Regions from separate parts of the Burkholderia sp. BCC1999 genome, predicted to be linked through region 1. Evidence: riboswitches for the same ligand, from Rfam matches in the RefSeq annotation. Region 1 holds a riboswitch; the other holds the start of a gene.
What was found. Region 1 has a riboswitch for cobalamin ahead of U5809_RS07220 (FecCD family ABC transporter permease). Riboswitches for the same ligand answer to the same signal wherever they lie in the genome.
Positions count from the first base shown of each region.

Region 2: it holds a riboswitch for cobalamin, as region 1 does, so the genes downstream of both, cobG (precorrin-3B synthase) here and U5809_RS07220 (FecCD family ABC transporter permease) in region 1, are expected to answer to the same signal.

Region 1 is NZ_CAJPHP010000004.1:154,567-162,210, forward strand. Features, by position in the region: gene U5809_RS07195 (SIMPL domain-containing protein) at 1-337, opposite strand, end outside; gene U5809_RS07200 (EVE domain-containing protein) at 519-980, opposite strand; RNA gene ssrS (6S RNA) at 1,052-1,233, opposite strand; gene U5809_RS07210 (cell division protein ZapA) at 1,315-1,629, opposite strand; gene U5809_RS07215 (ATPase) at 1,626-1,976, opposite strand; cobalamin riboswitch at 2,131-2,383, shown strand; gene U5809_RS07220 (FecCD family ABC transporter permease) at 2,425-3,540, shown strand; gene U5809_RS07225 (ABC transporter ATP-binding protein) at 3,537-4,349, shown strand; gene cobT (nicotinate-nucleotide--dimethylbenzimidazole phosphoribosyltransferase) at 4,411-5,466, shown strand; gene U5809_RS07235 (adenosylcobinamide-GDP ribazoletransferase) at 5,456-6,232, shown strand; gene cobC (alpha-ribazole phosphatase) at 6,217-6,801, shown strand; gene U5809_RS07245 (cobalamin-binding protein) at 6,908-7,644, opposite strand, start outside.
Region 2 is NZ_CAJPHP010000012.1:2,209-9,852, reverse strand. Features, by position in the region: gene cobJ (precorrin-3B C(17)-methyltransferase) at 1-557, opposite strand, end outside; gene U5809_RS18615 (precorrin-2 C(20)-methyltransferase) at 554-1,288, opposite strand; gene U5809_RS18610 (precorrin-8X methylmutase) at 1,285-1,911, opposite strand; gene cobG (precorrin-3B synthase) at 1,904-3,268, opposite strand; cobalamin riboswitch at 3,375-3,566, opposite strand; gene U5809_RS18600 (hypothetical protein) at 3,714-4,010, shown strand; gene cbiE (precorrin-6y C5,15-methyltransferase (decarboxylating) subunit CbiE) at 4,134-5,405, shown strand; gene U5809_RS18590 (cobalt-precorrin-5B (C(1))-methyltransferase) at 5,405-6,493, shown strand; gene U5809_RS18585 (cobalt-precorrin-6A reductase) at 6,490-7,221, shown strand; gene cobM (precorrin-4 C(11)-methyltransferase) at 7,265-7,644, shown strand, end outside.

The DNA.
Region 1 (7,644 bases):
CGTCGCGATCGGTGCTCGGATACACGGAGAACGCACCCGTGTGCGCCGTGACGCCCGACACGCTCTTCGCCTGCGACAGCGCTGCGTCGGCGCGCTGGTTCAACTGCGCCGTGAGGCTGCCCGGATCCTTGGCCTGCTGCTCGTAGAACAGCGTGATGTGGATGATGTCCTGCGGCACGTCGGCGCTGGCCTGCGACGACAGCGACAGCACGCCCGCCGGCTCGGGGAAATGCGGGTTTGCGGTCTGCGCGTGCGCGGCCGGCGACGCGAGCGTCAGCGCGACGGGAACGGCGGCGGCGAGGGCGAGCGACAGCGCGAGTGCGGATTTCTTGGTCATTGTTGGACTCCTTGTGCGAGGGCGCGCACGCGGATCACGCGTGCACGACGCGGGCGTACCGCGCGACGAAATAAACCACGGCCGGCCTGATCGGCCGACAGCGGTTGCTTAGGCTGCGCAAAAGACCCGCGAGTTCCGTGTCGGCCGCGTGTGCTGACCAGATTTGACCTTTGGCGCAGGCCTACTTCATCAGCTTTTCGGTGATGAAGCGCCATTCGGTGCGCGTCACGGGTGTGATCGACAATCGGTTGCCGCGAGCCAGCACGCGCATGTCGGCGAGTTCGTCGTGTTCGCGCAGTGCGGCGAGCGGCACGAGCGGCGACTTTTTCACGTAGCGCACGTCGACGAGCAGCCAGCGCGGCGCTTCCTGCGTCGATTTCGGGTCGTAATAGGGGCTTGCCGGATCGAACTGCGTGGGATCGGGGTAGGGCGTCGACGATACTTCGGCGAGGCCCGCGATGCCCGGCTCGGGGCAGCTCGAGTGATAGAACAGCACGCCGTCGCCGATCTTCATCGTGTCGCGCATGAAATTGCGCGCCTGATAGTTGCGCACGCCGGTCCACGGCAGCGAGCGCTGCGGTGCGTTGGCGAGATCGTCGATGCTCGCTTCGTCCGGTTCGGACTTCATCAGCCAGTATTGCATGGATCGTGATCGACGCAGAAAGAGGCTGCTACAAAAGAAAACGGCACCGGGACGTGCCCGATGCCGTTGGATAGGTCCCCGCCTTGGCCGCTAGGCCGGCATCCTGAACCTGGGGTTCAGAATTGGTCGCAGTTAGCAGCACTTCGGGTACATCAGACAGAGTGACGCGCGCGCCCGTGCTACAAATTTCCGCAACCGTGCACATGGCATTGGTTCAAGGAATATATGACCTTGGCGAACCAGGCAGGGAAGCTGACTGAACTGTGATTCGATGCGCCAATTTGACCACCGTTGACCGCCGAGATCAAGGGGAATCGACGTATCGATTAAAACGTTACTGCGTCTCGTGCTGTGCGAGCACCGCGCCGAGCTGTTCGTTCATCTGGTGCATTGTACGACGGATTTCCTCCGCCGGAAATGCTTCACCGTGCCGCACGCTCGTTTGCAGCCGCAGCAATTCCGATGCGAGCGACAGCGCCGCCATCACCGCAATGCGATCGGTGCCGCGTACCGAGCTGTTCGAGCGGATTTTCGACATTTCGGCGTCGACACGCGCGACTGCCTCGAGCAGCGCCGCTTCGGTCTCGGCCGAACAGGCCAACCGATAGGGCTGGCCGAGAATCGAGACTTCGATCTGCTTGGTGCTCATGCATGTTCTCCGTGGCTGGCCGCGTCATCGCCATCCGTACGCGCCTGCGCATCCAGCAGGTCGAGCTGGTTGTCGGCTTGCTCCGCGCTTTTCGAGCGCGGCAGCTTTTCGAGAATCGCGTTCAGTTTCACCTGGGCGTCGTCGATCTTTGCCGACAGCGTGTCACGCTCGGCCGCGAGTGCATTGCGTTCGTCGCGAAGTTCCGCGAGTTCCGCGCGGACCGTGTCCGCTTCCGCGCGCAATTGCGCGACCTGCTCCTCGAGCGCGAGCCGTTCCGCGTGATAGCGCTTGTTCAGCGAAATCAGACGGCCAATATTTTGAGATAAGGTTTCGAGTTCGTTGAGCATTTGCTGCGTCCTCTAAAGACCCAGCATTTTAGCGCGGAATAACGCGCAATCCGACATCTGTATCGTTTCCAGTCGTAACACCCCTGCTTCTTGCCGTGAATCGGTGCTTCCCGTACGTGTCCTGACGCTTCCTTGACGCTCGCGCGACCGGCTCCTAAACTGGCGCCGCCTCGGTGCTCGCGCGTGGCACGCGCGGTTAAACGGGAAGCAGGGCGTGCGCTTCGAGAGCGTGCCAACCTGCGCTGCCCCCGCAACGGTAAGCGGCCGCGTCTCCCGACGCAGGCCGGCTCGGGCGCGTTTTGCGTGCAGGTGTCGCACGCGGGCGCGGGCCACTGCGCTTGAAACGCGCGGGAAGGCGAGCCGGACCGCCGCCAGCCCGGATACCGGCCGAGACGGGAAGCCCGCACGGGCTTCGTGACGCGCGGCCTGCGGGGAGGCGGGGCGCGCAATGCTTCACGGAATGTTCTTCGATGCTGACCCCAATCGTCCGCGCGGCGTCCTTGTCACGTCCGGCCGGCAACCTCAAGCGGATGCGCCGCGCGTCATGCGCGCGGCCGTGCACGGCATGAGCGCCGCGCGCGCTGCCGCAATCTGGGCCGCGCTGGCCGCCATGGTCGCGTTGCTGTTCGTCGCATCGCTGTCGATCGGCAGCGTGCCGATGTCGCCGTGGCAGGCACTTGCATCGCTCGTGCCGCATGGCGGCGATGCGCTGTTTGCCGATATCGTCCGCACGCTGCGTCTGCCGCGTGCACTCGCGGGCTTCGCGTGCGGCGCGCTGCTCGCGCTGGCCGGAGCACTGCTGCAGGTGCTGCTGCGCAATCCGCTCGCGGAACCCTACGTGCTCGGCGTGTCCGGCGGCGCGGCCGGCTTCGCGCTCGTCGCGATGATCGCGGGCGGCGCGTGGTGGCTCGTCGACGCATCCGCATTTGCCGGCTCGCTCGTCTCGGTCGCGCTCGTGCTCGGCCTCGCGCGCCGCGAGCTGTGGCGCGGCGATTCGCGCGACGCGTCGCCGCGCCTGCTGCTCACGGGTGTCGTGATCGCGGCAGGGTGGGGCGCACTCGTCACGCTGTTGCTGTCGCTCGCACCCGATGCGAGGCTGCGCGGCATCATCTTCTGGCTCACGGGCGACCTGAACGGCGTGACGACGCCGTGGTTCGCATGGGGCGCGCTGCTGCTGGCCGCCTGCGTCGCGCTGCCGGTCGCGCCGCAACTGAACGTGCTGCTGCGTGGCGACGCGACCGCGCTCGCGCTCGGCGTGCCCGTCGCGCGCCTGCGCGTGCGGATCTATCTCGTCGCGTCGCTGGCCGCCGCGGCTGCGGTGACGACGGCCGGCACGATCGGCTTCGTCGGCCTCGTTGTGCCGCATGCGCTGCGGCTCGCGTTCGGCAACGACCAGCGAATGCTGCTGCCGGCCGCGATGCTCGCGGGCGGCGGCGGCGTGATGGCGGCCGACCTGCTCGCGCGCACCGCGATCGCGCCCGCACAGTTGCCGGTCGGCGTGATGACCGCGTTGATCGGCGTGCCGGTGTTCCTGTGGATGTTGTTGAGGAGACCGATGCGATGACGGATGCCGCACTGCACGCTGGCAGCGACCTGCGCTACGCGGCCGTCGACCTGACGCTGAAGGCCGGCGCGCGCACATTGCTCGACGGGTTCACGCAGGCCTTCCGCCCCGGCGAGATCTGGTGCGTAGCGGGGCCGAACGGCGCGGGCAAGACGACGCTGCTCGCGACGCTCGCGGGGCTGCAGCCGCCGGCCGGCGGACAAGTCGAGATCGACGGCCGGCCGCTTGCCGCGTGGCGCCCGGAACCACTCGCGCAGCGCCGCGCGCTGATGCCGCAGCAACTGCACGACGCGTTCAGCGCGACCGTATTCGACACGGTGCTGCTCAACCGCTTTCCGTATCTCGGTGGCTGGGGCTGGGAGCGCGACGGCGATCGCGCGGCCGCGCACGATGCACTTGCGACGTTCGACCTGACCGCGCTCGCGTCGCGCGACGTGTTGTCGCTGTCGGGCGGCGAGCGGCAGCGGGTCGCGCTGGCCGCGACGCTGTGCCAGGATGCGCCGTTGATGCTGCTCGATGAACCGCTCGCGCATCTCGACCTGCATCACCAGATCGACTGCCTGAGCGCGCTGACCGCATGGCTCGATGCGGGCCCGCGCACGGTGCTGTTCTCGTGCCACGACCTGAACCTCGCGCGGCGTTTCGCGACGCATGCGCTGCTGCTCGACGGGTGCGGTCGCGCGTGGGCCGGCCCCGTGCACGACGTGCTGACGCCCGAACGCGCGAGCGACGCATTCGGCTATCCGCTCGTGCTGATCCGCGAGAACGGCCGCGATGCGCTGTTGCCGGCGTGGCCTGCGCGACAATGAACTTTCCTTTTCCGATTCTTCCGATGCGCGGCGTGTGCCGCGCCCACGACACGGCTTCCCGATGACGACTCCGACCCACTTCCCGCCCGCGATCGCGCCGCTCGACGACGCGCTGCGCATACGCCTGCAGCATGTGATCGACCACAAGACCAAGCCGCCCGGCAGCCTCGGCCAGCTCGAGGCGCTCGCGCTGCAGATCGGCCTGATCCAGCGCACCGAACGGCCGGTCGTGCAGCGCCCGGTGACGATCGTGTTCGCCGGCGATCACGGGATCGCGGCCGAGGGTGTCAGTCCTTATCCGCAGGCGGTGACCGCGCAGATGGTCGCGAACTTCCTGGCCGGCGGTGCGGCGATCAACGCGTTCTCGGGCGTCGCGCAGAGCACGCTGGAGATCGTCGATGCGGGCGTCGCGTCGCCGTTGCCGCTGTCCGACCGGCTGGTGTCGCTGCCGGTCGCGCGCGGCACGCGCAACTTCGCGGCGGAGCCGGCGATGTCGCGTGACGAGGCGATGACGGCGCTGTCCGCCGGTGCGGCGCGCGTGCGCCTCCATGCATCGCTCGGCACGAACGTGATCGGTTTCGGCGAGATGGGGATTGCGAACACGTCGTCGGCCGCGTGCCTGATGAGCCGTCTGCTCGACGTGCCGATCGACGCGTGCGTCGGGCGTGGCACGGGCCTCGACGACCAGGGCCTCGCGCACAAGCGCGCGGTGCTCGGCCGCGCGCTCGTCAAGCATTCGCACGCGATCGCGCCGCTCGACGTGCTCGCGACGTTCGGCGGCTTCGAGATCGCGATGATGACGGGCGCGTACCTCGCGGCCGCGAGCGAGCGGATGACGATCCTCGTCGACGGCTTCATCGCGACGGCCGCGCTGCTCGTCGCCGAGCGCATCGCGCCCGGCGTGCGCGACTACTGCGTGTTCTCGCATACGTCGCACGAGGCCGGGCACCGGCGCATGCTCGAGCATTTCGGCGCGAAGCCGCTGCTCGCACTCGACCTGCGGCTCGGCGAAGGCACGGGTGCGGCGCTTGCGCTGCCGCTCGTGCGCGCGGCTGCGGCGTTCCTCAGCGAGATGGCGAGCTTCGAATCCGCAGGCGTCGACAATCGTGACGCCTGAGCGCGCGCGCGGCGTGCGGGCCGAACTGCGTTACTTCTTCGTCGCGCTCGGCTATTTCACGCGCGTGCCGGTGCCGCGTTCGATCGGCTATGCGGCCGGCGATCTCGACCAGGCCGCGCGCTATTTTCCGCTCGTCGGCGCGTGCGTCGGCGCGTGGGGCGCGCTCGTCTATCTCGTCGCGCTGCGCGTGCTGCCCCCGTCGATCGCGGTCGGGCTGTCGATCGCTGCGACGCTGCTTGCGACCGGCGCCTTCCACGAGGACGGCCTCGCCGACAGTTGCGATGCGTTCGGCGGCGGCTTTACGCGTGACGACGTGCTGCGCATCATGCACGACTCGCGGATCGGCACGTTCGGCGCGGTCGCGCTCGTGATCACGCTCGGCCTGAAATGGCAGGCGCTTGCGTCGATGCTGCCGCTGCGTGCCGCATGGACGATGATCGCCGCGCATGCGGCGAGCCGTGCGGCGGCCGTGAGCCTGCTGATGACGCTCGACTACGTGCGACCGGAAGGCAAGGCGAAGCCGGTCGCGCAGCGGATGGGCACGCGCGCGGCGTGCGTCGCGGCCGTATTCGGATTGCCGTGGCTGTTCTGGCCCGACTGGCGCATGGGCGTCGCGGTGTGCGTGGCGCTCGTGCTCGTGCGCGCGTGGGCAGCCCGTTATTTCGTGAAGCGGATCGGCGGTTATACGGGCGACTGTCTCGGCTTCGCGCAGCAATTGTGCGAACTGGCGATCTATCTCGTGGTGCTCGGATGGACGTCGTCCTGATCCGTCATCCGGCCGTCGGTGTCGAACCGGGCATCTGCTACGGGCGCAGCGACGTGCCGCTCGCCGCGCCGGCCGATGCCGGCGCGCAGGCCGTGCGTGCGCATCTGTCGGCTCTCGGCGCGCCGTTGCCCGCGCAGGTCTGGACGAGCCCGTTGACGCGTTGCTTATCGGTTGCCGATCGGCTCGCGCAGGCGTTCGATGTGCCGTTGCGGTGCGATGTCGGCTGGCAGGAAATGGACTTCGGCGCGTGGGAAATGCAGCGCTGGGACGACATCGACCGCGCGGCGCTCGATGCGTGGGCGGCCGACCTGATGCATGCGTGCTCGCATGGCGGCGAAAGCGTTGCGCGGTTCGTCGAGCGGGTTGCGCGGCAGACCGATGCGGTTGCGCAGTTTGACGGGCCGCAATGGATCGTTACGCATGCCGGCGTTATTCGTGCGTTCGCGTCCCATGTATTGCGTGTACCGCTCGAGACGATGCTGTCGCGGCCGGTGCCGACGGGCGGAGTCGTCTGGTTGCGCGCGGACCGCGACACGCGAGCGTGGAAAGTCATGCACTGGGACGAATAGGCGCGCCGGCGTCTGCGTGTGAACGACGCAGCGCGCGGCCAATCCGTTCCTCGGATAGCGGTCACATCGGGCGCAGGTGCGCGATGTGCCGGCATGTTGCAGGAATTCAGCGCGCCGGCCGCCGCGCACGCGCGGCATCGAGGTCCTCGCACAGCGCGGCCGCACCCTGTGCGATCCGAGGCGAAGGCCGCGTCAGCAGGTCGCCGTCGATCGCGAACAGGTTGTTGCGTGTCACGGCCGTCAGCGCGGGCCACGCGCGCCAGCGTGCCAGGCTCGGCAGCGGTTCGTTCGAACGCGTCGCACCGGCGCTGGTCGTCACGATCGCTTCCGGATTCGCCGCGAGCACGGCCTCGTCGGTGACGGTCGGTGCGAGCGGCTTGAGCGACGCGAACACGTTGCGCCCGCCGCATAGCTCGATCACTTCGTTGATCAGGTGTGTGCCGTTGAGCGTCGTCAGCGGCCGATCCCAGACGTGGAAGAACATCGTGACGGGCGCGCGCGCCGCGTAGCGTGTGCGCAGTGCCGCGATGTCGCGCGTATAGGCGGCCGCAGCCGCATCGGCCGCCGGTTGAGTGCCGAGCAGCGTGCCGAGCCGGCGCAGTGACGACGACACGTCGTCGAGATGCTTCGGTTCGCTGAAGAACAGCGGGATGTGCAGCGCACGCAGCGCGTCGGTCTGGCGCTCGGCGTTGCCGTGCCGCCAGACGACGATCAGGTCGGGCTTCAACGCGGCGATCCGCTCGAGGTCGAGCGCCTTGTTGTCGCCGATACGCGGCACCGCTTGCGCGGCGGGCGGATAGTCGCTGTACGTGACGGTGCCGACGAGCTTCGCACCGCCGCCGG
Region 2 (7,644 bases), on a different contig from region 1:
GCATGCGCGGCCGCATCGTCGCGCGGCAGCGCGACATCGTCGAGCCACGCCGCCGCGCCGTCGACGCGCGTCGAGGCACCCGCGAGCAGGTCGGACACGAAACGCTTGCCCTGCGCGAGATCGGCCAGCGCATAACCTTCGGGCGGATTGAGCACGCATGCGCCGAAGCGCAATTCGCCACTCGTCGTGATCGCCGGCGCGACGCCGATGCATTCGGCGATTTCGCGCGCGATCACGTTGACGCCCGTCAGCCCGCCGAGCAGCGGCACGACGGCCGAGCCGTCTTCCGCGACCGCGAGCACGGGCGGCTCGACGCCCTTGTCGGCAAGCACGGGCGCGAGGCAGCGGATCACGATGCCGGCCGCGCACAGCGCGACGATCGGCAGGCCGCGCGCATAGAGTTCGCGCAGGTGTGCGCCGAGGTCGTCGAACGGCGCATCGGCGGCTACGCGCGATGCGAGGCCATGCACGAGGGCGCCCGGGTAGCGCGCCTGGATGCGTCGCGCGGTGTCGAGCGCGCCCGCGCCGAGAATCACGATCGCGGGTGGGGTCGTCATCCTTGCCATTTTTCCCCCGGCACGACGAGCAGCGAGAAATACGGCGACGCCATCGGGTCGACCGCGTCGAGCGGCACGATGCGCTGGTTCGCCATCGTCGCGCGCTCGACGTACAGCGCGCGTTTCGCGAGCCCGAGTTCATCGAGCACGCGCCGCACCTTGTCGAAATTGCGGCCGAGTTTCATCACGACGGCCGCGTCGGCCCGCGCGAGCCGCTCGCGCAGTTCGTGCTCGGGCAGCACGCCGGACAGCACCGACAGGCTCTGGTTGCGATAGACGAGCGGCTGGCCGAGCACGGCCGTACCGCCGAGCATCGCGCATACGCCCGGGATCACCTCGGTGTCGTAGCGCGGCGCGAGGCGGTCGTGCAGGTACATGTACGAGCCGTAGAAGAACGGGTCGCCTTCGCAGATCACCGCGACGTCGCGCCCCGCGTCGAGGTGTGCGGCGACGATCTCGGCTGCCGTGTCGTAGAAGTCGGCGATCACCGTCTCGTAGCAGAGCGGCGGCGGCAGTGCTTCGGTCGTCACCGGATAGACGAGCGGCAGTTGCGTCTGCCCGTCGAGCAGGTGCGCTTCGACGATGCCGTACGCATTGCCTTTCTTGCCCTTAGCGACGAAATACGCGACCACGGGCGCCGCCTGCAGCACGCGCAGCGCCTTGATCGTCATCAGTTCAGGATCGCCGGGGCCGACGCCGACCCCGAACAGGCGTCCGCGTGCGGTCGTCATTCGACCTCCGTCGCGAGCGCGTTGACCGCGGCGGCAGCCATCGCGCTGCCGCCGCGTCGGCCGAGCAGCGCGACGTACGGCACGCCACGGCTGTCGGCATCGAGCATCGCCTTCGATTCGGCCGCGCCGATGAAGCCGACCGGAAAACCGAGGATCAGCGCGGGGCGCGGCGCGCCGGCGTCGAGCATGTCGAGCAGGTGGAACAGCGCGGTCGGCGCATTGCCGATCACGACGACGCTGCCCGCGAGATGCGGACGCCACAATTCGAGTGCGGCGGCCGAGCGCGTGTTGCCGAGATGGCGCGCGAGATCGGGCACTTCCGGCTCGCCGAGTGTGCAGATCACGCGGTTGTCGGCCGGCAGCCGCGCGCGCGTGATGCCTTCGGCGACCATCCTCGCGTCGCACAGGATCGGCGCGCCGGCCGCGAGCGCCGTACGGCCCGCCGAGCCGGCGCCGGCCGAGAAGCGCAGGTCGTAGACGACGTCGACCATCCCGCATGCATGGATCACGCGCACCGCGAGTTTCTCGAGGTCGGGCGGAACCTGTGACAGGTCGGCCTCGGCGCGGATCGTCGCGAACGACTGGCGATAGATTTCCTGCCCGTCGCGAATGTAGTCAAGCATCGGTGGTGTCCTGGCTGTGCCGCGCGCCCGTCAAACGGGCCGCGGCCTGGTCAATCGTCAGATGGCGCGCAAGCGGGGCGCCGAGGCCCTCGGCCGCGTCGCGCCGGTAAAGGTCGTAATGCGCGGGCGCCACCGCGACGAGCGTATGCGTCGCGGGATGCGGCATCGCGCAATGGCGTTCGCAACCGGTCAGGTGCACGTCGACCGGATGGCCGATGCGCGCGGCGAGTGCGAGCGCGTCGTGTTTCGTGTCGGCGCGTGCTTTCGCACAGCCCGCGCTGCCGGTACAGGCGACGAGTGTCGCAAGCGGGTCCGACGGCCGGCACACGAGGCCGAGCGACGCGAGTGCGTCGAGCGTGGCCGGGGCGCGTTCGTTCGGCACACCGTGCAGAAACACGCCTTGCCACGGCGTCATCGACAGCGTGCCGTCGCCATCGGCTTCGGCCAGCGCGGCGAGCCGTTCCAGCTGCGTCGCGTCGAGCCGCCCGAGCACGCATTGCGCACCGACGCTGCCGCGCGCCGCATCGAGCGACGGGCGCATGCCGAAACGCAGCGCCCGATCGGTGCGCGTGCGCCGCCAGCCGGCGAGCGCGAGATCGGCCGTGAGCGGGAAGGGCAGGTAGTGCCGCGCGCGTTCGAGTAACGCGCGTTCGCCGCACGCTGCCAGCAATGCGCGCATCCGCGTGACATCGGCTGGCGCGAGATCGAGGAACGCGAGCAGCAGTGCGCGGACCAGCGCGACCGCCTGATCGGGCGACACATCGACCGACGCAGGCCGGTCGCCATCTACGACCGGCGGGCAGCCGGCCAGCCCGGCCGCGATGCGTACCGCGCCGTCGGCGCGGCGCCATGCGGCCAGCCAGATGTCGTGCGGATGGTCGAGCTCCACCACCGATTCGCCGCCGTCGAGCTGGATCGAGAATTTGGGCGACAGCTCGCCACGGCGCGGCTCGCTGGCCAGCATGTCGAGCAGCGGAATGGCGAGTGCGTGGCTATCGATGAGCGCGGCGGGATCGTGCCCGGCGAGCGGGCTGAGCATGATGTTGCGGACGTCGTCGCTCGCGGCGAGCGCGGCCGTATCGTTGGCCGAACCTGCCGCCGCCTCGGCGCGCGGGCCGAGCCCCGCATCGAGCAACGCACGCGTCAGCGCGTCGGCGGCACCGTCGCGAATGCCGCGCAGCTGGAGATTCGCGCGATTGGTCGCGTCGATCGCGCCGGAGCCGTACGCACGTGCGGCGGCGGCAATCGCGCGCGCCTGGCGTGCATCGAGCCGGCCGCCCGGCAGCTTGATCCGGCACAGGCCGCCATCGGCGGCCGCGACCACGCGCACGAGCCCCGGGCAAGCCGACGGGCGCACGACGGGCGATGCAGGAATCGAATCGGGGGCGGAACTCAACGGGATACCGGGACAGTGTCGCGCCGCGGCCAACGCATCGGTACACCCCGCCCGACGCCGACTGGCACGCACGCACTTTCTGGCCGGCAGGTCTCCTGGCTGACAGGTCGGCGCCGGCTCCCGGCCTTCCCGGTGAAACCAGTGGCATGAAGGGGAGATCGGCTCGCTGTCTACAGTTGCGGGGGCAGCCACAGCGGCGCGTGGCGCGCCCTGTGTTCCCTCTTCGGCCCCGAAGGGCACCGGCGAACGAACGGCCGTAGGATACCCGATTTTCACGACGCTCCGGCATCGGCGGGTTTGCCCTGCAGCCGCGTCGCAGCACGGCTGCGGCGGACTGCGCGAGCGCGCGCGGATGGTACGATTGGCGGCTCGACATCCGACCGGCGAGCCGCCGGGATCCGCAATGATGAAACTCGGCAGGACGGAGCTGTTCGGCATGGGGATTGCGCTGGCCTTGCTGGGCATCCCCGCATGGATGCTGCTCGCATTCACGCTGATTCCGTTTGCGCCGTCCGCGCAGTGGCCGAAGAATGTCGGGCTCGTCGGCCTCGTCGTGCCGATCGTGGCCGGCGGAACCTGGCTGTTCAGGCGAGGCGGTGTGCGGCCGTTCGTGTGGCTGCTGCTCGGCTGGCTGCTGGTCGCATCGATCGCCGGCATGTATCTGACCTTGCTGAACTACCTCGGCGGCGCGCCGCACGGCTGACATCGCTGCCGCATCGCGTGTCCGGGCAGGCGGTGGCGACGGGCGTCAACGAATCAACGCGCGGCAGCACGACGGCCGCGCATCGCAATAAATTGCAGGGAATCGAACGATGGGGAAGGGTGCATGACGGCGTGGCTGACGGTAGTGGGCATCGGCGACGACGGTTACGCGGGGCTTGGGCGCAGCGCACGTCGCGCGCTGCTCGACGCGACGCTCGTCGTCGGTGCGAAACGGCATCTCGACATGCTGCCCGCACGGCTGCGTGCCGAACGCGAAGCGTGGCCGTCGCCGTTCGATCTCGCGGGCGTGCTCGCGCGGCGCGGCTCGCCCGTTTGCGTGCTCGCGAGCGGCGACCCGATGCTGTTCGGCGTCGGCGCGACGCTCGCGCGCCAGCTTTCCTCCGATGACTGGCGTGTGCTGCCCGCACCGTCGTCGCTGTCGCTCGCGGCCGCGCGCCTCGGCTGGGCATTGCAGGACGTCGGCGCGGTCTCGCTGGTCGGCCGTCCGCTCGCGACGCTTGCGCGGCATCTGCTGCCGGGCCGGCGCCTGTTCGTGCTGAGCGCCGACGGCCGCACGCCGGCCGCCGTCGCGGCCGAACTCGCCGCGCGCGGCTTCGGGCCGACGCGCATCAGCGTGTTCGAACATCTGGGCGGTCCGCTCGAGCGGCGTCTCGACGGCCTCGCGCAGGACTGGAGCGTTGCGGAAACGGCCGCGCTCAATCTTGTCGCGCTCGACTGCCAGGCCGGCCCCGACGCGCCACGTCGCGCGCTCACGCCCGGCCTGCCCGACGATGCCTACCGCCACGACGGCCAGCTCACCAAGCGCGACCTGCGCGCGATGACGCTCGGGCGCCTCGCGCCCGCGCCCGGCGAACTGCTGTGGGACGTCGGCGCGGGCAGCGGTTCGATCGGCATCGAATGGATGCGTGCGCATCCGTCCTGCCAGGCGATCGCGATCGAAGCGCATGCGGAACGGCAGCGCTTCATCGAACACAACCGCGACGCGCTCGGCGTCCCGGGCCTGCAGCTCGTCGCGGGCCGCGCGCCCGACGCGCTTGCAGGGCTCGCGACGCCCGACGCGATCTTCATCGGCGGCGGTGCGACGGCGCCCGGCGTGCTCGACGCGTGCTGGGCATCGCTGAAACCCGGCGGCCGGCTGGTCGCGAACGCGGTCACGCTGCAAGGCGAGATGGCGCTCGCCGCGTGGCGCGACGCGCACGGCGGCACGCTCACGCGCGTGTCGCTCGCGCATGCGGAACCGCTCGGCCGCTTCGACACGTGGCGCCAGCCGCTGCCGGTCACGCTGTATGACGTGCGCAAGCCCGACACGGCCGAGGTGGCCGATGCGATCGACACGGCCGGTGCGTCGAACCCGTCGAACGCAACGGACGCGTGATGCGCGACGAAACCCCCGAACAACCCGCGCCGCTGCGTTTCGGCTATACGACCGGCAGCTGCGCGACCGCGACGTCGCTCGCGGCCGCACGGCTGCTGCTCGCGGGCCAGGCGCACGATGCGGTCGAGATCGTGCTGCCGAAAGGGCAGCGCGTGATGATGCGGCTCGCGTTCTGCCGGGTCACGGCCGACGGCGCCGAAGCCGGCACGATCAAGGATGCCGGCGACGATCCGGACGTCACGCACGGTGCGCTGATCTTCGCGCGCGTCGCGCTCGCGGCGGCGCCCGGCGTGCGTTTTCACGCGGGGCCCGGCGTCGGCACGGTCACGCGCGCGGGGCTGACGCTGCCGGTCGGCGAACCGGCGATCAACCCGGTGCCGCGCCAGATGATGACGACCCACCTTGAAGCGCTCGCAGCCGAGCAGGGCTACGCGGGCGGCTTCGACGTGACGATCGGCGTCGAAGGCGGCGAGGCGCTCGCGCTGAAGACGATGAACCCACGCCTGGGCATCGTCGGCGGGCTGTCGATCCTCGGCACGACCGGCATCGTGCGGCCGTTCTCGTGTTCGGCCTATATCGCGTCGATCCACCAGGGGATCGATGTCGCACGCGCGAACGGCATCGCGCATATCGCCGCGTGCACGGGCAACGCGAGCGAGGACGCGATGCGCGCGCATTACCACCTGCCCGACATGGCGCTGATCGAGATGGGCGATTTCGCGGGCGCGGTGCTCAAGCACCTGCGGCGCGCCCCGGTCGCGCGCCTGTCGATGTGCGGCGGGTTCGGCAAGCTCAGCAAGCTCGCGGCCGGTCACCTCGACCTGCACAGTCGTCATTCGAGCATCGACCTGCCGATGCTCGCGCAATGGGCGGCCGAAGCCGGCGCGAGCGAGGCGCTACAGGCCGCGATGCGCGCCGCGAACACGAGCCAGGAAGCGTTGAAGCTTGCGCAGGCCGACGGCGTGCCTCTCGGTGATCTCGTCTGCGCGCATGCGCTGCGCGTCGCACGCGATATCGTGCCGCCGTCGGTCGCCGTCGAGATGTTCGCGATCGACCGCCAGGGCCGCTTCGTCGGGCAAGCGCGATGAGCGTACGCATCCTGCTGCTCGGCGGCACCGGCGACGCGCTGAAGATCGCACGCGCGCTCGGCCCGCATCACGTCTATAGCCTGGCCGGCCTCGGCAAGGTGCCCGACGACCTGCGCTGCGACGTGCGCGTCGGCGGCTTCGGCGGGGCCGCCGGGCTGGCCGCATATCTGCGCGACGCCGGCATCGGCCTCGTGATCGACGCAACGCATCCGTATGCCGCACAAATCAGCGCGAACGCCGCTGCCGCGACGCGCGACACGGGGGTGCCGCTGTGGGCGCTGCGCCGCGCGCCCTGGACGCCGCAACCGGGCGACGACTGGCGAATGGTCGACGACTGGGCCGGCATCGAAGCCGCGCTCGCACCGTTCAGGCGGCCGCTGTTCACGCTCGGCCGCGAACCGCTCGCGCATCTCGACACGATCCCGCCACACCAGTTCTGGCTCGTGCGCTGTCTCGACGCGCATCCCGGCAACGCGCATGCGCAGATCGTCGCCACGCGCGGGCCGTTCACGCTCGACGGCGAACGTGCGCTGTTCGCGCTGACGGGCATCGACGTCGTCGTCAGCAAGAACAGCGGCGGTGCGGCCACCGAGGCCAAGCTCGATGTCGCGCGCGAGCGCAGGCTGCCGGTCGTGATGCTGCGCCGGCCGCCGCTGCCCGATGCCGATCGCGCGTTCGACTCGGTCGCGGCGCTACTCGACGCACTCGATCCGGCCGCGCGCGCATGACGCGGCACGGCGGATCATCCAATGAATTGACGGAGAATTTTCGATGACGGTGTATTTCATCGGTGCGGGCCCCGGCGACCCGGAGCTGATCACGGTGAAGGGCCAGCGCCTCGTGCGCACCTGCCCGGTGATCCTGTATGCGGGCTCGCTCGTGCCGGCGGCCGTGCTCGACGGTCATCGCGCGGAGCAAGTCGTCAATACGGCCGAACTCGACCTCGACGCGATCGTCGCGCTGCTCGCGGCCGCGCATGCGAAAGGGCAGGACGTCGCACGCGTGCATTCGGGCGACCCGTCGCTGTACGGTGCGATCGGCGAGCAAATCCGCCGGCTGAAGGCGCTCGGGATTCCGTACGAAATCGTGCCGGGCGTGACGGCCACGGCCGCCTGCGCGGCGACGCTCGGCGTCGAGCTGACGCTGCCCGG